Regions from separate parts of the Phascolarctobacterium sp. Marseille-Q4147 genome, predicted to be linked through region 3. Evidence: riboswitches for the same ligand, from Rfam matches in the RefSeq annotation. Region 3 holds a riboswitch; each other region holds the start of a gene.
What was found. Region 3 has a riboswitch for cobalamin ahead of nikB (nickel ABC transporter permease). Riboswitches for the same ligand answer to the same signal wherever they lie in the genome.

Region 1 (5,469 bases), 830 kb from region 3:
TTTTTGGCTGGCTTTACTGATGATTTTGCTGTTCAGTGAAACGCTGCGCCTGCTTCCGACAAGCGGCAGTGAGAGCTTACGGTATTTTATTATGCCGGCGTTGGCGGTTTCGTTTTCTACTTCAGCAACAGTGTGCCGTTATATGCGCAGCTCGCTGCTGACGGAATTTGCTTCGCAATATTTTCTAGTAGCGCGTGTGCGCGGAATCAGCAAAATAAAGCTGCTTTTTTGCTATGCGTTTCCTAATGCCATGCTGCCAGTAATTGCTTTGCTGGGTAATTATTTGGCAGGTATTTTAGGTGGTTCTGTTATTGCGGAAAGCATTTTTGCTTTGCCGGGCATCAGCAGTATGGCTTTGGAAGCAATCCGCTTCCGCGATTACCCTGTATTGCAGGCCTACGTGCTTTTTACAGGCTGGCTTTTGGTATTGATAACCTTAGCGGTTGATTTACTGATGTTTTATCTGAATCCGAAGCTGAGAGGAGGCGCTGAAGTACATGACTAAAAAAATACAGCTTAACTTTGCTATATTTGTACTTGCGTTTATCATTCTCGGCAGTATTTTAGCTCCGCTTCTGGCAACGCATAATCCCTTTGAACCGGATATGGCCAATCGTCTGCAAAGTCCCTGCTGGCAACATTTCTTCGGCACGGATGCTTTGGGGCGCGACATGTTCAGCCGTATTCTTTATGGTGGCAGGGCATCCATGCTTTTGACCTTGATTTCATCTGTTTTGGCGTTGATTTTAGGTGTGGGCGTTGGTTTATTGTGCGGTTTTTACGGCGGTAAATTAGACATGTTCTTTACCGTTTTGAGCAATATTTTCCAAGGTATACCGGGAAGCTGTTTTATGATAGCCTTGGCTGGTATTCTCGGTCCCAGCATTTATAGTCTGGTTTTGGCTTTGGTTGTGACATCTTGGGCTGGCTTTTCGCGTATTGTGCGTGCAGAAGTGCTGCAGCTGATGGGAGAGCCTTTCATTGAAGGCCTGCACTGCCTTGGCTGCAGTGACTGGCGGATTATTTTCAGTCATTTGCTGCCCAATATTGCCAATAAGCTGCTGGTTTTGGTAACTATTCGTCTTGGCAGAGGAATACTGGCGATTGCCGGTTTGAGCTTTTTGGGCTTAGGTGTGCAGCCGCCTACACCCGACTGGAGTGTAATGATTAATGATGCCATTATGTATTACCGCAGCTCGCCTCACCTGATTATTATTCCCGGCCTGTTTGTATTTTTGCTGATTTATTCTCTGAATATCATCGGAGAGCATCTACGTGACAGATTAGACAATCAGCTTGATGAGGTGCGCAAATGGTAAAAAATCTGGTGTTAGAAAATATATCTGTAGGCTTTAAGCTGCCGCAAGGCGTATTTTATGCTGTAGATGATGTAAGCCTGAACTTGCCCGGAGGGAATTTTACTGCGATTATCGGTGAAAGCGGTTGCGGTAAATCTGTATTGGGGCAGGCTGTTTTAAATATTTTGCCATCCGGAGTCGTAAAAAAGGGTAGAGTGCTTTATAATGGCGAGCAGGTGAAGAAAATATTATCTGCTTTTGGTATTATTCCGCAAAACCCAAGTGAGTCGCTGAATCCTGTGCGCAAAATAGGCAAGCAGATGCAGGATATTTTGAATGTTCATAATATCGCCGATAGTGACAATAGCTATAAAAAGCAGTGTCTGCATTTGTTTGGACTGCAGGAAGCAGAGCGTGTTCTGGCAGCGTATCCTCATGAGCTTTCCGGTGGTATGCTGCAGCGTGTATTGTGCGCTATGGCTGTCAGCAGTAAGCCGGAATGGATTTTAGCTGATGAACCGACAAAAGGTCTGGATGAACAGGTTGGCGCTGTTGTACGCAAAAATTTGCTGACGATTAAGCAGGATTTGCATTTAAGTATGCTGATTATTACGCATGATATTGCTTTGGCACAAGAGGTGTGTGACGATGTGCTGGTGATGTATGCAGGACAGGTTTTGGAGCATAATGCGGATATTTGGCATAAACCGCTGCATCCGTATACCAAAGGTTTTTTGCAGGCTTTACCAAAGAATGGTCTGCAGGTCATTCCGGGAAAGGCACCGATGCCGGGGGAAAGCTTTACCGGCTGTAAGTTTGCGGCACGCTGTCCTTATTCTACAAAACGCTGTAAGGAAGAAAAGCCTGCCATGCAGCAGGTCGGTGATGCGGAAGTGAGGTGCTTTTTGTATGCTGAAGGCTGAAAATATTTCTAAAAGCTTTGTTGACCGCAGCAACGGAAAAACATTTGAGCTTCTGCATAATGTTTCGCTGGAGCTCAAGCCCGGTGAAGCTGTGGCGCTGATGGGTGGCAGCGGCAGCGGTAAAAGTACGCTGGCACGTATTTTGCTGCGCCTGTTGCCATGCGATTGCGGCAAAATTTATTTTCAGGGGCAAGATATTACGAATGCGACAGGAAAAAATTTAAGTTCGTTCAGACGCAATGTACAGTTTATTTCGCAGCGTCCGGAAAGCTTTCTTGACCCGCGTCAGACCTTAGGTTCTAGTCTGCGGGAAGCATTTACTGTTTTTAATCTGCCTTATGATGAAGAAAAAATCAAAGAGATGCTTGATTTAGTAAAGCTGAATGTTGAACTTCTGCAGCGTTATCCTCATCAGGTAAGCGGTGGCGAAATTCAACGTATCTGTCTGGTAAGAGCGCTGCTGTTAGAGCCGAAGCTGCTCATTTTAGACGAACCTACATCGATGCTGGATATCTCCGTGCAGGCGCAGATTTTGCATTTGCTGCGTGATATACGCAAGGAAAAGCAACTGGCATATTTGTTTATTACGCATGATAAACAGCTCGCAGAGTGGCTTTGTGACAGAGTCTTGCATATAGAGCAGGGGCACTTGGTATAATTTATCTAATCTGGATTATACAAATCACGATTAGATAAATGTATTGCCTGATAGAAAATCTCGGGTAAATTAAAGTTATACTTTAGTTTGCCCATTTTTTATGTTTATAGTATCAGAATATTCACTTGACAGTAAGTAGAACGTATGCTATAATTTCAAACGAATTGTAACATATGTTACAAAATGAGTTTAATAACTAGAGCTATCAGGTGTCGAAAGACTTAATAAGTAAGCAGGTGCAAAGCCTGCGCTGTCACGCAGCTGTAAAGTGGAGCAAGCCTTAATAATGTCACTGGGCAACCGGGAAGGCGAGGCTTGCGAGGAAACTGAGCCAGAAGAATTGCCTGAAAAAGTTAACGGGAGTGTACTGCGAGTGACAGGAGGCTGCTAGGGGATGAGTATGTCTTTCTGTAATTTTGCAGGAAGACGTTTTTTATTGCCAAAAAACGAAGAACCCATAATTCATGGCTTTTAACCGACGCTGCACGCGAAACTCGGACAGCTCGGCAGTGTAGGTTAAAAAATAAATTTTTTGATGAGGTGTATGAGTATGATGAAAAAGAACAAAGCATTGGCTATGTCCGTGCTGTGCGCAGTAGCAAGCGTAGGCTTTGTGATGGGCGCAAGTGCGGAAACTATTCATGGCAATTTGGATGAAATTATTGTTGAGGGCAGCAAGGATGTACTGCCCGGCGGTTTCCTTGTTGCAAATGACAGAGTTGGTATTCTTGGCGATATCAAGGTTATTGATGTTCCTTTCACCCAAAAGCAGTATTCCGAAAAAACTATCGCAACCTTTTATGATCCTAACCAACCGTTAAACGGTACTTTAGCTAACAATCCTTCTATCAGAGTTGGCAGTCCTTCTCCGATGTATACTGACTTCAGTATGCGTGGGGTTAATATGAACGCCGCTCACTATTATATTAACGGTATTCCTAATCTGTTCAACCAGACAAGAAGCATTCCTGCATATACTTTGGAGAGTGTAGATATTGTATCCGGTCCTAACACAGTTCTGAATGGTGCAACCTTCTCCAATAACGGTACCAATGGTACAGATGCTCCTGCAGGTCTTTTGAATGCTACCACTAAACGTGCGACCGATAAGGATGTTACCAGATATACCCAAAGATTTTCCGGTCGCAGCACTTTGACCGAAGATATTGATTTTGGCAGACGCTTCGGCGAAAATAAGGAGTGGGGCGTGCGTGTAAATGCTCATCATGAAAACGGCGGTCTTTCTATGGAAGGTGCCAAGGTTACCGATAAGAGCGTTTATATTAACGTAGATCATCAAGATGAGAAGAGCACTACTAACCTGTTTGGCGGTTACTTTGACTGGAAGGTTGACGGCGGCCAAAGATGGCTGCAGGCCGGCAGTGTAAAAGCAGGCCATCTGGCAAGTGCTCCGAGTGGCAAAAACAATCTGAGCTTTGACAGCCAAACAAAATATAACCATGGCTATATGATGACCTTGAATCATACACAAAAGTTAAGCGATAGCTGGCAGGCTTTCATTAACGGCGGTTATGGTCAATATTCCGAGCATAAATGGGATCCCAACAGTGGTTCCTTAACCTTGGGTGATGACGGTAAGCTGAGCGGCAAGTTCAGAGATTATATTTCCGACAGCAAGAGCATGTATTGGCAGGCCGGCGTTTCCAACGAAACTAAAGTAGGCAATATTAAAAACAACATTTCTTTAGCTGTTGATTATTTCAATTACAAGAGCAAGGCTGTAAACTCCGGTGGTAAGAATCCTTCCAATCTTTCCGGTGATATCTGGAATGGTGTACATCTGAGCGGTACGCCGATTTTTGCTCCTTCTATCGATTCTGTCGGTTATGGCAAAGAAACTGCTAAAGCCATGACTCTTGCTGACAGAGTAGAGATTGGCAAGGTTTCTGTTTTCGGTGCGTTACAATATCGTGATTCCGAAACAACAACTGCTGCCGGTAAAAAGGTTAGCAAGGATAGCCTGAATCCGACATTTGCAGTTGCTTATAAACCTGTTGAAAATGTATCTGTTTACGCAAGCCATGCACAAGCTTATACCAAACCTGTTGAGGTTGGCACCGGTTACGATAACACCGGCGAAATTCTGAAGCCTATCAAAAATAAACAGAACGAGATCGGTGTAAAATACGAAAATGCTAATGTTCTGCATAGCTTGGCATTCTTTGATCTGAACCAGGCAAGCTATATCAAAGAAGCTACCAATACCGCAATCGGCCAAAAATATACACAAGAAGGCGAAAACCGCTTCAAAGGTATAGAGTATTCTCTGACCGGTAAGGTTGCCGATAAATGGAACCTGATGGGCGGTGTACTGTATTTGAACGGCAAGCGTGAAAAACTCACCATGGGTAAGGAAAACTTGGAAGGCAAGTTTGCTACCGGTACTCCGAAGTGGAATGCTGTTTTAGCTGCTGAATATGAGGCTGACAAAAACACCTCCTTTATCGGCAGAGCTAATTATGTTGGTGAAGCACATGTTAATGATAATGGTGTAAAAGCTCCGGATTATATGACCGTTGATTTGGGTGTGAAATATAAAACTGCTATCAACACCGTACCGGTAACTTTT
Region 2 (5,469 bases), 1.1 Mb from region 3:
AAGCCGGTGCGTATTATTCTTGCCGGTGTTGCGGTATCTGCCTTTTTGGGTGCAGGCATCAGCGGACTGATGATTTTTTACAGTGACAGAGTGCACGGTGCTTTAATGTGGATGGTAGGCGGTCTTGCCGCACGCAGCTGGCCGCATGTAAATATTATTCTGCCATATGCTGTTATCGGTCTGATTCTGGCGCTTGCCAGTGCCGCTTATCTGAACATCCTGCAGCTGGGCGATGAGATGGCACGCGGCCTTGGCGTCAATGTTGAGGTAACGCGCATTATCCTTACGGCTATTGCGGCTTTGCTCGCAGCCAGTGCTGTCAGCGTTGTCGGACTGCTGGGCTTTGTCGGCCTTGTTGTGCCGCATGCGGCGCGACTGCTGATAGGCAGCGACTACCGCTTTCTGCTGCCTGCCTCCGCACTTTTGGGCATTGCCATTGTTACGCTCAGTGATACCTTTGCGCGTGTAATTTTTGCACCGATTGAACTGCCTGTTGGTATTATTATGGCCTTTTTGGGCGCGCCCTTCTTCTTATTCCTGTTAAGGAGGGAAATCTGATGACACAAAATAATGTAGCGCCCTTTAAAGCTGTTTTAGAGGCAACGCATATTGATATAGCAATTAACAAAAAAACAATCATCCATGATTTGTCGCTGGCAATTCCCGAGGGCAAGATTACTGCTATCATCGGCCCCAACGGCTGCGGTAAAAGTACGACACTGAAGGCGATTGCCCGCATCTTGCCGTGTGCCAAGGGCAGCATCAGCTTCCTGGGGAAGGATATCCATAGCCTGTCGCATCGCGAGTTTGCCCGCTGTCTGGCGATTTTGACGCAGTCACCGGTTGCGCCTACTGATTTGACGGTGCAGGATTTGGTTGAAATGGGACGCTTTCCGCATCGCAGCTTTTTAGGGCGCGGTGATAAGGACGATGCACAGCATGTTGCCTGGGCCTTGGAGCAGACCAATATGACGTCGATGAGCCACCGCCTTCTGCACACGCTGAGCGGCGGCGAGCGTCAGCGCGCCTGGATTGCGATGGCGCTGGCACAAAGACCGCAGGTACTGCTGCTTGACGAGCCTACGACCTATCTTGATATCTGTCACCAGCTGGAGGTTATGCAGCTGCTTGATAAGCTCAACAAGGAGCTGGGACTGACGGTTGTCATGGTTATCCATGATTTGAACCATGCCATTCAGTACGCTGATTATGTTGCCGTTATCAAGGCGGGACGCCTGGTAGTCAGCGGTGAGCCTAAAGAAATTGTTACGTCTAAACTTCTGGCGGACGTGTTCCGCGTGCAGGCGGATGAGTTTGCGTGCAGTAATGGGCTTCCGGCCCTCGTTCCTATTACAGTCTGTCGCTAAACCATTGTCTGCGTCATGGCATATTTTAAATATAAACTCCCGAAAGTATACGCACTTGCGGGAGTTTTTTATTTCTGCAGTACAGATGTGGAAAAAATTTCATAACTCTATTGCCAAAAAAGCTGATTGATGATATACTAATTATGCTATAAATAGTAGATGTTACTATTACGCAGCTTTCAACAGATAAAGAAAGCAAGACAATAAAAACTTAATATGCTTTGAGCAGAAGGAAAACCAGTGCGAATCTGGTACTGTACCGCAACTGTAATGTGAGCCTGGCAGCGCATATCCTCACAAGATGCTGTCCGACGATGAGCTTAGTCAGAGTGCCTATGCCCAAAAGTTTTTTCCGCAAGCTTGCGATGTACAGGTGAAAGGAAGGATGGTAAAACCATCTTTAGTATTCCAGTAGTGCTGCTTGCGTGAGCTAAATTAAGACTGCAGCGTTACCGCCGCAGTTTTTTTATGAAAAAAGAATTCCAAGCTATTTGCCGGTAGCACAGTTAGAGCAAACGCTAAGAGCGTGCAGTATGTAGCAAAGAAGGGTGAAAAATGACTAAGTATCTTATTAACTATTGTCCTATTGATTGGTATGAAGATGAATTGAAGCGTAAGGGGATGACCTTGGCCGGTTTAGTGCAGCAGCTGGGGGTTGACGGTATTGAACAGTTTGTTTACAGAGATCCGGAAGCATTCCCTGATTACAAGGAGCTGACTATTGGCGCACATTTGAATTATTGGCCGTATTGGATGGATTTTTGGCTGCGAAAGGCTAAACGCCTGCAGCAGCAGTTCCGCAGTATCCACGAACGCCAGACATATTTTAAGACAGCCATGAGCTGTGATGAATGGCTGGCTGTTATCCGCCGTAATATCTGCGCTGCCATTTCGCAGAAGCCGGAATATCTGGTGTGGCATGTGGCGGAGGCCGATACCAAAACAATCTTTACCTTTGATTTCCGTTACGATGACCGCGAGGTATTGGCTGCTTCGGCAGATGTTTTTAATGCTGTGGCGGATGAGATTCCTGCCAACGTTACGGTGCTGTTCGAAAATTTGTGGTGGCCCGGTCTGCGCCTGACGGATGCGCGCAAGGTGAAGTTTTTCTTTGAGCGCATTGAGCGCAAAAACGTCGGCATTATGCTTGATACCGGTCACCTGATGAATACAAATCCGCGTCTGCGCACGGAGGCGGAAGCAGCGGATTTTGTCTGCCGCACGGTGGACAAGCTCGGTCCGTATGCTGAGCTGATTAAGGGCGTGCATCTTTCCTGCTCGCTTTCCGGCAAGTATTTGCGCAGCTTTGAACGCAAGGTGCCGGCTAATTGTGATTCGGAGCTTATTTGGCGTCATATTGCGGCGATTGATCGGCATAAGCCTTTTACTACCACGGCAGCCAAACAGATTTTGCAGTGCGTTCAGCCGGAATATGTAAATCATGAGTTGGCATATGAAACTATCGAGGAAATGATTCCGCTGATGCAGCAGCAGCTTTCTGTTGCCAGATAAGCGGCGGCCTGAGTGCGTCAAGCTATAACGAAAAATATCATAAAAAATTAATCCCCTACATAAGCAGAGGCTTGTGCAGGGGATTTTTCGTTACAATGTTTATTTTTCAAAGGTGCCTTTGACAAGCGCTTCGCCCGCTGCTACCATGATTTGGCCTTTGGCGATTACTGTATCTACGTCATAGCTGTCGCTGTAAATAATCAGATCGGCGTCACTGTCGGCCTGCAGGCAGCCCTTTTGCGGATACAGACCGTTGGCCTGCGCCGGATTGCTGCTGACAACCTTTGCCACAACCTCCGTGGGAACGCCTGCAAGCAGAGCATCCTTAACTTCCTCCTGGAAGGAATCCGGCGAAACGGCAAGCTGCTTTTGGCTGCCGTCGGGAAGTGTTACGCTCATGCAGCCGTTGGCATCCGAGCTCATGGTTACTTTGTCCATCGGCACGCCTTCTTCATAAAGAATTTTGATGGCGTCACTGGGCTTGACGCAGGCGGGGAAGCCGTCCTGCTCCCTGATGCCGGAGGTGATATCTACATAACCGCCTAAGCGGGCAAATTCCTTGGCCTGTTCAAAAAGATGGAAGGCACGGTTGACGTGGGTGGGGATAAAATGGCGGGCGGGGATTTCCGTTTCGCGTACAATCGCCAGCAGGACATCCATGCCACGCTTGCCAACGCCCATGTGGAACTGCACAACACCGGCCTTGCCGGAAAGCATACCGCCCAGGCGAGCCTGCGTAAGCACCTTTTCCAGCTCCTCGCGAGTAGGCTGCGAGCTTCTGTGATCGGATAAGGCAACCTCGCCGATGCCAAGGCATTCGTTAATCAGGATGATGTCGCGGCGCACATCACCGGTCATGTTATGCAGGGGGATTTCGTAAGAGCCGGTGAGCATGTACGCGGTGATGCCTTCGTGCGTCAGGCCTCTGGCCTTCGCCAGCAGGCTTTCGTTGTGTCTGGAGGTGCCGTCTGTACCTAAAACGCCTACTACGGTAGTAATGCCAACCTTTGTCAGCTCGCTGAGGTTGATTTCCGGAGTACGGCTATAGGGACCGGATTCACCGCCGCCGCCGATAATATGCACGTGCTGGTCAACATAACCGGGGACTACCTTGCGCTTTTGGGCGTCAAGAATTTGGCAGTCTAAGCCTTGCGGTGCTGCAAGCTGTTGGCCTATTTTGGCGATTTTGTCGTTGATGATCAGGAGGTCGACAATTCCGAGGGGCTGCGGAGCGTATACGTCCGCGTTTTTAATGAGTAAGCATTTCATGTGAGGATTCTCCGTTTCTGAAAAATTATTTATGCTTTAATTATACACTGAATTGTTGAAAATGGTATATGAGGCAAGAAAGTTTTCGGGGTTTAATGGTATAATAGAGGTAGTAAATGGCTGAAACGCTTGCAGGAGCTTGATGAGGCATAAAAACATACCCTTTCTCCCCAAAATTCCCCCTCGCCCTACCCGAATTCACGCATTCGGGTGGGGCGCTTTGCTTATTTTCACGCTAAAATATAATCAGGAAAACAACTGCCCGTAACGCAGACGGCAGGAAGTGGAGGGATGGATATGCAAAAGAAATTATTCTTAAGCGCAGCGCTTGGACTGGCAATATTTGCCAACACTGCCTTTGCCGAAGTTAACACAGATTATTTGGCCAACGAGCTCAGGTCTTATCCCGGCTGGCCGCTGGAGGTATATTGCAACGCAACGGATGTTAATGTCAGAACACAGCCTAATACCGATTGTGATGTTATCACCATGCTGCAAAGGGGAGATAAATTTTATGTAAGCATGGTTGTAGATGTAGTAAACAGTGAATACAAATGGCTTCTTGGTACTACTGAAAAGGGCCATGTTGGTTTTATGGCAAGCAAATATCTTGATACAACCCCGAAAGCTGCCAGCGCAGCAGGACGCTTTAATGCTGCCCTGGAAGCCGATTGGATTATGGATCCGAAAATTTTTGCTTCGAACGCCTATTACCTGGGGCGTGTGGAAAAGAATACTGATGACACTATCTCCTATGCCGATAAAAAGATGCAGGTCGGACCGCGTCTGTTCTATATAGATTCAGCGAGAAACAAAGTGAATGAAGTGAAGGTTAATAAACTTCATGGCAGCATGGCAGGCTATGCTGTCGGTCAGCAGCTTGACACAGACAGGCAGATTGACCTGGACGGTTACCTGAAAATGAATGGCTGGGAGGATGATCCTATGGGTGTTGGTATATCGGATACGCATCATATGATCGGTTGGGTAAAATATGCATACAACGCAAGGGGGCAAAAATGCCTGCATAAGAGCTTTTATGTGAAGTTGGATTCTCGTGATGTGATAGCAGAAATTATTTACTGTGAGAGTGATGTTCATTTAGCGAACTGACGGATGAAGCAATTTGGGCTGCAACATCTTTTGACAGGAGGTGGCGTAATGAAGCGGAAGCTGTTTAAGAACATGTGCCTGGCAATGCTTCTGGCGGCGTTTGCCGGCTATGGCACAGAGCAAAATGCCGTATTACCGCAGATGGATTTGCCTAAGGCGGAGGCCGCTGCCAAAGCAGCGCCGGCCTATGAGCAGGAATATGCAAAGG
Region 3 (5,469 bases):
TGACAATACCGTTTATGCTGTCGACAATGACGCAGCCTTTAATGGGTGCGGTGAATACGGCAGTTATGGGACAGCTTCCGGATCCTAAATATATTGCAGCAGTTTCTCTTGGAGCTATCTTGTTCAACAATTTATATTGGTTATTTGGTTTTTTACGTGTGAGTACTACCGGTTATGCGGCACAGGCCTTTGGCGCTGCCGATAAAAGACTTGGTATGCTCGCATTTTTTAAGCCTTTGGTTCTGGCAATGCTGATAAGTGCCTGCTGCATTTTGTTTCAAAAGCCGATTTTAGAACTGTATCTGGCCATGATTGGTGCTGCACCGGAGGTCAACGAGCTGTGCCGTGATTATTATTACATCCTTATCTGGGGGGCACCGCTGGTTTTTGGTAATTATGTGGCCCTTGGTTGGCTCATGGGGCAGACGCGGGTGCGGGCGAGTGTGTTTATGCAGGTTTCCATGAACGTGCTGAACATGGCGCTGAGTATCTGGTTTGTTTTTTGGCTGCATATGGATATTACGGGCGTGGCTTTTGCTACTTTGCTAAGTCAGCTTTACGGCGGTATTTTGAGCATAGTACTGATGTACTATTACGGTGATTTTGATTACAAGGAGCTGCCTTGGAGCGAGCTGCTGGATTGGCGTGAGTTTATCGGCATGCTGCAGGTGAATGTCAACCTGATGATTCGTACTGCCTGCCTGTTGACCGTAAACAACATTATTGCGGCAGTCGGAGCTTCCTTCGGTACTGTGGTGCTGGCAGCCAACGCTGTGCTGCTGCAGCTTAAGGATATTATGAGCTACCTGATTGACGGTATGGCGAACGGCGCGGCGATTTTCAGCGGCCGTGCGGTAGGTGCAAAGAACGGCAAGCTGTTTGCAGCTACCATAAAAATGACCTTCAAATGGCTGGTAGTGCTGGCTGCTATCCTGATGCTCGGCTATCACTTGAGCAATGAGTTCTTTATCCGCCTGTTTACCAATATCGAAGAGGTTGTAGCGATGGCTATGACCTACAATGTGTTTGTTTTATTCTATCCTGTTTGCGCCGGTATCGGCATGGTGCTTTACGGAGTTTTCTGCGGAGCTACCAAAACCGCACCGGTACGCAACATGATGCTGATGGCACTCTTGGTATTCTACCTTTTGCAGTGGCAGCTGGTGCCGCTTTGGGGCAACAGCGGACTGTGGCTGGCCTTGCTGGGCTTCATGTTGTCGCAGTCAATAATACTTTTATTCTATTTGTCTTCTTTGAGAAGAGAGTTTGCATAAGCAACACCTTTGTAACAAATTTGTTGCAAATAATGAGAATTAGTGTTATTATAAATTTATAAGTGTTAGCTTATTTCTTTTTGCCGATATAAAGACCTTTTACAAATCTATACTCTTCTGAGGTGCCTGCCTATGCAGGTAATAATCGGAATACGGTGCAAATCCGTAGCGGTCAAGCCACTGTGATGCCGCAAGGCTAAGTCAGGTTGATTTCCTCAGTTGATATATTCCTGCTAGCGACGGAAATATATATATAATTACAATTGTGCACATTGTAAGTATGTATCCTTTCTGCGCTCATTTTGCAGGAAGGGTAATTTTTTTGATGGAGATGATGTGCTTTGACGAAAAAGCAGCTTCTGTCCCGACTGGGGCAGATCATCCTTGTTCTGCTTGGTATCAGCTTTATTACCTTTGCTTTGGTAATGCTGGCCCCTGGCGATGTAGCTCGCCAGATGATTGCAGGTAACGAGGATATTATTGTAAGTCAGGCCGAAATTGATGCACTGCGTGCAGAATTAGGTCTGGACAAGCCCTTCTTCTTCCAGTATCTGGATTGGTTGGGTCGTGCGCTGCATGGCAACCTCGGTTTCTCCTTTATGGCTAAAAAGCCTGTTGTTGAGGAGCTGTTCGAGCGTTTGCCCGGTACTATCCTATTGTCTCTGGCTTCCCTTGCAATGATGTTGGTGGTATCTATTCCTGCCGGCATTTATTCTGCAGTTAAGCGCGGTGGCTGGTTTGACTATATAGTACGCAGCTTTACTTTCCTTGGCGTATCAATGCCGGGCTTCTGGGTTGGCTTGATGCTGCTGTGGATTTTTGGTCTGCAACTTGACCTGTTGCCTATTGTCGGCGGTACGATTGGTGTTGACACGATTATCCTGCCTGCGGCAACGTTGGCCTTTGCAATGTCTTCCAAGTACACACGTCAGGTGCGTGCTGCTATTCTGGAAGAGCTGCATCAGGACTATGTTGTCGGTGCACGCGCGCGTGGTATGAGTGAAAGCCATATTCTGTGGAAAGAGGTTCTTCCGAACGCTCTGCTGCCGCTGATTACGCTTTTAGGTCTGTCTTTAGGTAACCTTCTGGGTGGTGCTGCGGTTATCGAGATTGTTTTCCAATGGCCCGGCCTTGGCCGTCTGGCAATTGAAGCAATTACCTACCGTGATTTCCAGCTGGTACAAGGTGTTGTTGTGTGGATTGCGTTGATGTATATGGTTATCAATCTCATTGTTGATATCTCTTATAACTATCTTGATCCGCGTCTGAGAAAGGTAAGGTAAGAGCAGATGGAAACAATTATTAATGGTTTAAAAACCAACCGTGCTTTTGCCGTAACCTCAGTTCTGGTATTGGTGCTGATTGCTATTGCTTTTGCGGCACCTGTTCTTGCACCGTATGATCCGACTCATGCAACAATGCAGGATGCTTTCATGGCACCGGGCGGAAGTCATCTGTTCGGCACAGATAAGCTGGGCCGTGACTGCTTAAGCCGTGTGCTTTATGGTGCGCGTGCTTCCCTGAGCGGTGTATTGTTCCTGGTAGCCAGCGTATTTATCGTTGGTACTTCTATGGGTGTTATTTCCGGTTATTTCGGCGGTAAGGTTGATATGGTTATCATGCGTATTTCTGATATGATGATTTCCTTCCCTGGTATGATTCTGGCTATCGCTGTTGCCGGTATTATGGGTGGCAGCCTTGTCAACGCCGTAATCGCGCTGACGATTGTAAGCTGGACAAAATATGCGCGTTTATCCCGCAGCCTTGTACTGCAGATTAAACGTCGTGACTATGTAGAAGCAGCAATCGTTAACGGCGGTACCTCGCCTCATATTCTGTGGGTACATATCCTGCCCAATATTTTGCCGATGATGGTTATTACCGCAGCAGCAGATATCGGTGCTCTGATGATGGAGCTTGCAGGTCTGTCCTTCCTGGGCTTCGGCAGCCAACCGCCTGCTCCTGAATGGGGCCTGATGCTGAATGAAGGTCGTCAGCAGCTGCAGACTGCACCGTGGCTGATGTTCTTCCCCGGTTTGGCAATCTTTGTTACCGTTATGATTTTCAACCTTTGGGGCGATAATCTGCGTGATGTGCTTGACCCGCGTAATGACGTACAGGATTAATTATTTTTGCCTTAGTTTTTGATATCCGGCAGAAGTCTGCCGGGTTAAATGAGTATATGAAATGGAGAGATGACTAATGAAAAAAATGTTTAAAGCTACCGCAGCAGCGGCTATGATCGGTTTACTGGCATTTGCAGCAGCAGGCTGTGGCGGCGACAAAAAAGCTGAGCACAAGGAAGTTGTAAAATTTGGTGTTACCAACTTCGCTGACTCCCTGGAAACCACCGATAACTACTTTGGCTGGATTGTAATGCGTTACGGCCTGGGCGAATGCCTGGTTAAATTCGATAAAAAAATGAATGCTGTTCCTTGGCTGGCTGATAAATGGACCGTTTCTGATGATAAGCTGACCTGGACCTTCCACATCAACGATAAGGCTTGCTTCTCCAACGGCACCAAACTGACTGGTGAGCTGGCAGCAGCTTCTATCCAACGTACCTTTGAAAAAGCAGCTCGTGCAAAATCCATGTTCGAATATGAATCCATCAAGGGTGAAGGCCAGAACGTAATCATCAAAACCAAAAAACCGGTACCGACTCTGCCCGGTATGCTTGGTGACCCTCTGTTCATTATCGTTGATACTCAAACCATTAAAGACCGTGATACCGCAAAACAAGGCGCTATCTGCACCGGTCCTTATACAGTAAAATCCTACAGCAAAGCTAAAGCTGAAATGGTTAGAAACGAAAAATACTGGGATGGCGCAGTTCCGTTCAAAGAGGTTGATATCCTGACCATCGACGATCCTAACACCCGTGCTATGGCTCTGCAAAAAGGTGAAATCGACTTCGCTATTAACATTGCAGCAGGCGACCTGCAGCTGTTCAAAGACAAAAATAAATACAACATCTCCAATATCGCTTCCCTGCGTGACGTACTTGCTCGTCTGAATGTACGTCCGGATAAACCGTTGGGTGATATCAAAGTCCGTGAAGCTCTGCTGCGTTCTCTGGATCGTGTAACCTACAACAAGGTTCTGCTGAAAGACACCTTCGTTCCCGGTGGTCCGTATCTGCCTCCTTCTGTTGACTACGGTTATGATGAACTGTACAAATACGATAAAAACCAATACAATGTTGAAAGCGCTAAAAAGCTGCTTGCTGAAGCTGGCTGGAAAGATACCAACGGCGACGGCTTTGTTGATAAAGACGGCAAAAACCTGGAACTGAACTTCGTATTCTACAGCGGCCGTGCTGAGCTGCCTCTGTATGCAGAAGCTACCCAGGCTGATGCTAAGAAAGTCGGCATTAAAGTTAACCTGAAGAACGTTGACTACAACGTACTGGATGGTATCGGCCGTAAAGGTGATTATGACCTGCTGATTTCCAACGTACTGACTCTGCAGGCCGGCGATCCTGAAGTATTCATGAACATGTACCTCAAGACCGGTCAAGAACAGAACGGTTCTGGCTACAGCAATCCGAAATTTGATGCTCTGTCCGATAAACTGGGCGTAGAATTTGACCCGGCTAAACGTCGTGAGCTGGTTATCGAAATGCAAAAGGTTATCCTCGACGATGCAGCTTCCCTGGTATTTGGTCATCCGCAAACCAACATGGTTTCCAACAAGTCTATTGCTAACGCAGAAATCCTGCCTTGCGATTACTACTGGCTGACCAAAGATATCAAATCTGCTAACTAATAATTTACAAAGAAGGTAACGCTTAATGCTACTTGAAGTAAAAGATTTAGACATCAGCTACGGTGACAAGCTCACCGTAACCGGTGCCAGCTTAGAATTGGATAAAGGCGAGATTATGTCCATCGTTGGCGAGTCCGGCAGTGGCAAAACTACCGTTATCCGCGCTATTATGGGTTGCCTGCCCGGTGCTGGCCGCGTTAGCCGCGGCAGCATCATCTTTGACGGCAAGGATGTATTGCAAAATACTCCCGATGAATGGCGCAAAATGTATGGCAGTGAGATGTCCATGATTTTCCAGGACAGTGGCAACATGATTAATCCTATCCGCCGCATCGGCCAGCAGTTCATTGACTATGTTCAGGCTCACCAGCCGGACAAGTCCAAGGACCAGGCTTATAAGATGTGCTGCGATATGCTGACTAACGTG
Region 4 (5,469 bases), 840 kb from region 3:
AAAGCTGGGAGATGCGTGATGGCGGCAAAGAATGGATTTTTCATCTGCGTCAGGATGTGTATTTTCACAATGACACAAAATTTACTGCAGATTCTGTCATTGCCAACTTCGATCGTATGAAAAAAGGTTATAAGCGGTCTTCATTTTATGGCTTGAATATGGAAACGTATTATCCGACTCTTATAAAATATGAAAAGCTGGATGATTATACTATTCGTCTGCTTTTTAAAGAAGCAAATGTCAATGAATTATATAAGATGACTGATTTCGGTAGTCCTATTTATGCACCTGAGTGCTTTGCAGAAGATGGCAATTTTAAGAGCGTTGCGATAGGTACAGGACCATATAAGATTACAGAGAATGCTTTAAATAAATACGTAGTTCTTCAACGCAATGATAATTATTGGGGAGAAAAGGGCAGAATAGCTAAGTATGTTGTGCGGACGATTCCCAATACGGATACACGCTATGCTGCTCTGAAATCGGAAGAAATAGACGGAGTCATAGATATCAATGCGATACCACCGTTTTTGGCTGAGGAAATAAAAAAAGATCCACGCTTTGAGGTTAGAACAAATAAATCAACAATGATTCGTTATTTGGGACTTAACGGTACCAAGTTCCCTTTTAATGATATCCGCATGCGCAGAGCTGTAAGCCTTGCAATCGACAGAAAAAATCTGGTGCATAATATGTACTTGGATTATGCTGAGCCGACGGTTAATATCTTAAATTACACCAGCCCCGGTTATAAGGCTTTGCCACTAGACTATGATTTGCAGGAAGCAAAAAGATTAGCGCATGAGGTATTAGGCGATGAAAGATGCGAAATTACTTATTGTATCAACGGCAGTGAGCCTTTGCAGAAGGGGGAAGCGGAGCTTATTGCTTATTGGCTGCAGAAAATCGGCTTGGATGTAAAGATTAAGTCTATAGAATATGCTACTTTGTCGAAAATGCTGCGCAAGGGTGATTTCAATATTGTGCGCACTCAAAGAGGCTTGGCAAATGGTGATCCCTTCAGTGCTTTATATCCATTTGTTATGCCTGACGGTGCGTTGAACGTCAACAATCGTTTTGGTTATAAAAATAATGAGATTATTACTTTAATGAATAATGTGAAGCATATAACAGATGAGCAGGAAAGACAGCGTGTTTTTGACAGAGTGCAAGTTATTATTGGTTATGAACAGCCCGTTATTCCACTTTTTAATGACGTGAATATTGTTGCGTATAATAAACGACTGAAAAACTACAAGCCTTTAATCTATGGCGTGGATTTGAGTAAGGTAGAACTGTTGAATGAGCATGATTGATTTTTATTTTGCAAGAAATTAATAGATTGTATCTGGAACCTTTCGTAAGCAACGTGTTTTCTTGACATGAATATAAAGATGTGCTATAATTCTGAATATAAAATGCAACATATGTTACAAAATTAGCTTAATAAACTAAAGCTATCAGGTGTCGAAAGACTTAATAAATAAGCAGGTGCGAAGCCTGCGCTGTCACGCAGCTGTAAAGTGGAGTAAGCCTTAATAATGTCACTGGGCAACCGGGAAGGCGAGGCTTGCGAGGAAACTGAGCCAGAAGAATTGCCTGAAAAAGTTAACGGGAGTGTACTGCGAGCGACAGGAGGCTGCTAGGGGATAAGTGCGCCTTTCTGTAATTTGGCAGAAGGGCGTTTTTGATTGCCGGAAAACGAGAATCCCACAACACATGGCTTTTAACCGACGCTGCACGCGAAACTAGGACAGCTCGGCAGCGAAGGTTAGAAAATAAATTTTTGATGAGGTGTATGAGTATGATGAAAAAGAAAAAAGCATTGGCTATGTCCGTGCTGTGCGCAGTAGCAAGCGTAGGCTTTGTGATGGGCGCAAGTGCGGAAACTATGCATGGTAATCTTGAAGAGGTTATTGTTGAGGGAAGTGCAGATGTATTGCCGGGTGGCATGGTTGCCAGAACCGGTAACGTTGGTATCATTGGTAATAAAAATGTAATGGATGTACCTTTTTCTCAAACAAATATTACAGCTGATGCTATGGAAACCTTTGGCGGTATGAACCAGCCTTTGGATAATATTCTGGTAAATATTCCATCCGTGCGTCAGACCGGTACCATGCTGCATGGTGATTTTTTCTGTAAGAGGTAAATCTACCAATGGTTCCTTCTTCTATCTGAATGGCGTTCCGGGAATGTTAGGACAGTTTACAGTTCCGATTTTTATGGCTGAAAGCATTCAGGTTACCGAAGGACCGAATAAAGCTATTTCCGGCTCCTTCCCCACAGGTGAAGGCACCGGTGTTGCTGCGGTAGTAAACGTTGATACAAAAAAAGCTCTTGATAAGCCTGTATTCAGATATAAACAAGTATTTTCCGGTGAAAGCGGCTTAGGTGAATATCTGGATATCGGTAAAAGATTCGGTAAGAATAAAGAATGGGGTGTCAGAGTAAATACAGAGGTATTAAATGGAAATCCCGGTCATTATAAAGCAAGCAAAGAGGGTTCCAGCATTTTTGCCAACATTGACCATCAGGACGCTGACAGTAAATCCAATTTGCTCGTCGGTTATCAATATTATGAAGTTGATGATGGCATGAGATGGTTCGGCTTTGATGCTAATAATGTAAAAAAAGGTCTTTTGACTCACGTTCCCTCTGCTCCGAATTCCAAAAACAATTATAGCTTCCCCGGCATGACCAAAGCCTCCGAAGGCGCATTGATGGTATTGAACCATGAGCAGGCAATCGGTCACGGCACTAAGGCCTTCTTTAACGGCGGTTGGACAAGAAGCAATTTACGTAAAAATATTACCGGTCAAGGCAGCCGTTTGACTATTCTTGATGATGCAGGCAATTATGCAGGCAAATATTTTACCAGAAGAACTCCTGGCCATAAGTATTATGTGCAGACCGGTATTGAGAATACTTTTAAAACCGGTGAGGTTGAACATGATGTGGTTTTGGCAGTTGACAAATCCTGGTCTAAGTCCTGGACCGGTGTTGTCGGCGGTTATGGTCTGACTAACTTTAAGGGCTTGGGCGGAACCTTAGCAGGTGGCGTTAATCCTAATGAGAGCGTAAATATTCCTACCTTCAGTAATTTCCATAACAGTACAAGAACCTTCTGGGGTGTTTCTCTGTTAGATACTATGAAATTAGGCAAGGCTCAGATGATGTTAGGCGTTCATAAGCATGAATCCAATGCTGTAACCTATCCGGATCCGACTAAATCCGGTAAGGTAGCAAGTGTTAAGTCCAGCGCTGTTTGTCCTGCTTACGGTTTTGTTTACCAGCCTACAGATGAAGTATCAATTTATGCCAGCCATTCCGAATTCTTTGATGCCGGCAGCAGAGTCAGCGGCAGCACTGTTTATAATGCAGATGAAATCTTAGATCCGTCTAAAACAAAAATGGACGAAATCGGCGTTAAATACAGCAACAAGAACTTCTTGGCTACCTTGGCCCTGTTCAAAAACAGAGAGTCCTCTACTTTAAACATATATGACGACAAAAAGCCTGATTGGTATTGGGTTACCAATGATGGCGAAAACGAGTACAAGGGTATTGAGCTGTCTTTCAACGGAGCTATTGCAGATAAATGGAATGCTTTTGGCGGTTTAATGTATCTTGATACAGAGAGAGTAAGAACCAATAAAGGCACCTATGACGGCTACAGAGTAGGCGGTATCCCCAGATTCAATGCTGTTGCAGGCTTGCAATATAAACCGAATAATGATTTGTCACTTTTGGCAAGAGCTGTATATGTTGGTCCTACTCCTATTTTCCCGGCAAGCAATGCGATTGAATGGGAAGTTCCTTCTTATACTACTTTTGATGCAGGCGTTAATTACAAGACACAAATTAACAAAATGCCTGTTACATTGAGTGCAATGTGCTATAATCTGACCGGTAAAGATTATTGGATTGCTTATGGTTCCGGACTGCATTTGTCCAGCCCCAGAACCTTTATGCTGTCCGCTCAATTTGATATTTAACTGATGATGTTTAAGAGGGCGGTTTTACTGCCCTCTTTTCTTCAAATTACATGTTTTTGGTAGTGTTATGAAAAAATTATATTGTATTATTGCTCTCATATTACTTGTTCTTGCGACCGGTTGCGGTAAGCAGGAAAATATTAAAGAAAATACTATAAAAAAAGATAATGATACAGTGACTCTGGCTGGCTATCGTCAGCTTGCTCCAGGTAACAAGGATGCCTATTATTGCAGCAGCTCCTTGGGTGTTTGGGAGCCTTTGATTACTAAGGATAAAGATAGCAAGCCTGCACCCTGTCTGGCTCAAAGCTGGGAGATGCAGGATAATGGAAAAATCTGGATTTTTCATCTGCGTAAAAATGTCCTGTTTCATAACGGAACGAAATTTAATGCGGATTCGGTGATTGCTAATTTTGACCGAATGAAAAAAGGTGTTAAGCGTTCAACTTTTTATGGCTTGAATATAGATGCATTTTATCCCTCACTGTTGAAATATGAAAAATTAGATGAGTATACTGTTAAACTGACCTTTAAAGAAGCGAATATTAACGAACTGTATAAGATGACAGATTTTGGCAGTCCGATTTATGCTCCGGAATGCTTCGCGGAAGATGGTAATTTTAAAACCTTCGCAATAGGCACCGGGCCATATAGAATAATAGAAAACCAACTGAACAGTCATGTAAAAATAGAGCGTTATGATAATTATTGGGGTGAAAAAGGCAAAATAAAAACATTTATTGTGCGTAAAATACCTAATACGGATACACGTTATGCTGCGTTAAAATCCGGCGAAATTGATGGCGTTACCGATTTGAATGCTATACCGCCTTTTTTAGCGGAAGAATTGAAAAAGGATAACAATTTTGTCGTTTATAAAAATAAATCAACCATGGTACGCTATCTGGCATTAAACGGTAAAAAATTTCCTTTTAATGATGTCAGAATGAGGCAGGCTGTGAGCTTGGCAATTGACAGGCAGGATTTAGTTAATGCTCTATATATGGGCTATGCAATACCGACTGTTAACATTCTGAATTATTGCAGTCCGGGATATAAAGAGTTCCCGGTAAAATATGACCTGCAAGAAGCCAAACGTCTTGCACATGAGGTGCTGGGAGATAAGCGTGTAGAGATTGTTTACGGAATTAACGGTGCGGAGCCTTTGCAAAAAGGTGAAGCAGAAATAATTGCTTATTGGCTGAAAGATATTGGCTTAGATGTTAAAATAAGGGTATTGGAGTATGCGACCTTATTAAAAATGATACGGAAAGGAGAGTGTAATATAGTTCGTCTGCAAAAGGGTTTGGCAAACGGAGATCCGTATACTGCCTTGTATCCCTTTGTAATGCCTGACGGAGCGTTAAACAAGAATAATAGCGTTGCGTATGAAAATGATGAAATTGTTAGTTTGATGAACGAGGTCAAGCATACTACAGATGAGCAGAAACGACGGGAGATATTCAATAGA

Region 1: linked by a shared signal. The riboswitch ahead of KAH19_RS06490 (TonB-dependent siderophore receptor) and the one ahead of nikB (nickel ABC transporter permease) in region 3 are both predicted to bind cobalamin.
Region 2: linked by a shared signal. The riboswitch ahead of KAH19_RS08520 (TIM barrel protein) and the one ahead of nikB (nickel ABC transporter permease) in region 3 are both predicted to bind cobalamin.
Region 4: linked by a shared signal. The riboswitch ahead of KAH19_RS06500 (hypothetical protein) and the one ahead of nikB (nickel ABC transporter permease) in region 3 are both predicted to bind cobalamin.

What each region holds. Positions count from the first base shown of each region.
Region 1 is NZ_CP072874.1:1,372,470-1,377,938, forward strand. It holds gene KAH19_RS06470 (ABC transporter permease) at 1-505, shown strand, start outside; gene KAH19_RS06475 (ABC transporter permease) at 498-1,319, shown strand; gene KAH19_RS06480 (ABC transporter ATP-binding protein) at 1,313-2,221, shown strand; gene KAH19_RS06485 (ABC transporter ATP-binding protein) at 2,208-2,879, shown strand; cobalamin riboswitch at 3,070-3,242, shown strand; gene KAH19_RS06490 (TonB-dependent siderophore receptor) at 3,430-5,469, shown strand, end outside.
Region 2 is NZ_CP072874.1:1,827,240-1,832,708, forward strand. It holds gene KAH19_RS08510 (iron ABC transporter permease) at 1-558, shown strand, start outside; gene KAH19_RS08515 (ABC transporter ATP-binding protein) at 558-1,367, shown strand; cobalamin riboswitch at 1,567-1,719, shown strand; gene KAH19_RS08520 (TIM barrel protein) at 1,923-2,879, shown strand; gene iadA (beta-aspartyl-peptidase) at 2,979-4,148, opposite strand; gene KAH19_RS08530 (SH3 domain-containing protein) at 4,446-5,261, shown strand; gene KAH19_RS08535 (hypothetical protein) at 5,310-5,469, shown strand, end outside.
Region 3 is NZ_CP072874.1:538,027-543,495, reverse strand. It holds gene KAH19_RS02510 (MATE family efflux transporter) at 1-1,274, shown strand, start outside; adenosylcobalamin (AdoCbl) riboswitch at 1,399-1,530, shown strand; gene nikB (nickel ABC transporter permease) at 1,616-2,557, shown strand; gene nikC (nickel transporter permease) at 2,564-3,400, shown strand; gene KAH19_RS02495 (ABC transporter substrate-binding protein) at 3,477-5,042, shown strand; gene KAH19_RS02490 (ABC transporter ATP-binding protein) at 5,068-5,469, shown strand, end outside.
Region 4 is NZ_CP072874.1:1,378,361-1,383,829, forward strand. It holds gene KAH19_RS06495 (ABC transporter substrate-binding protein) at 1-1,316, shown strand, start outside; cobalamin riboswitch at 1,446-1,618, shown strand; gene KAH19_RS06500 (hypothetical protein) at 1,805-2,152, shown strand; gene KAH19_RS06505 (TonB-dependent siderophore receptor) at 2,127-3,998, shown strand; gene KAH19_RS06510 (ABC transporter substrate-binding protein) at 4,066-5,469, shown strand, end outside.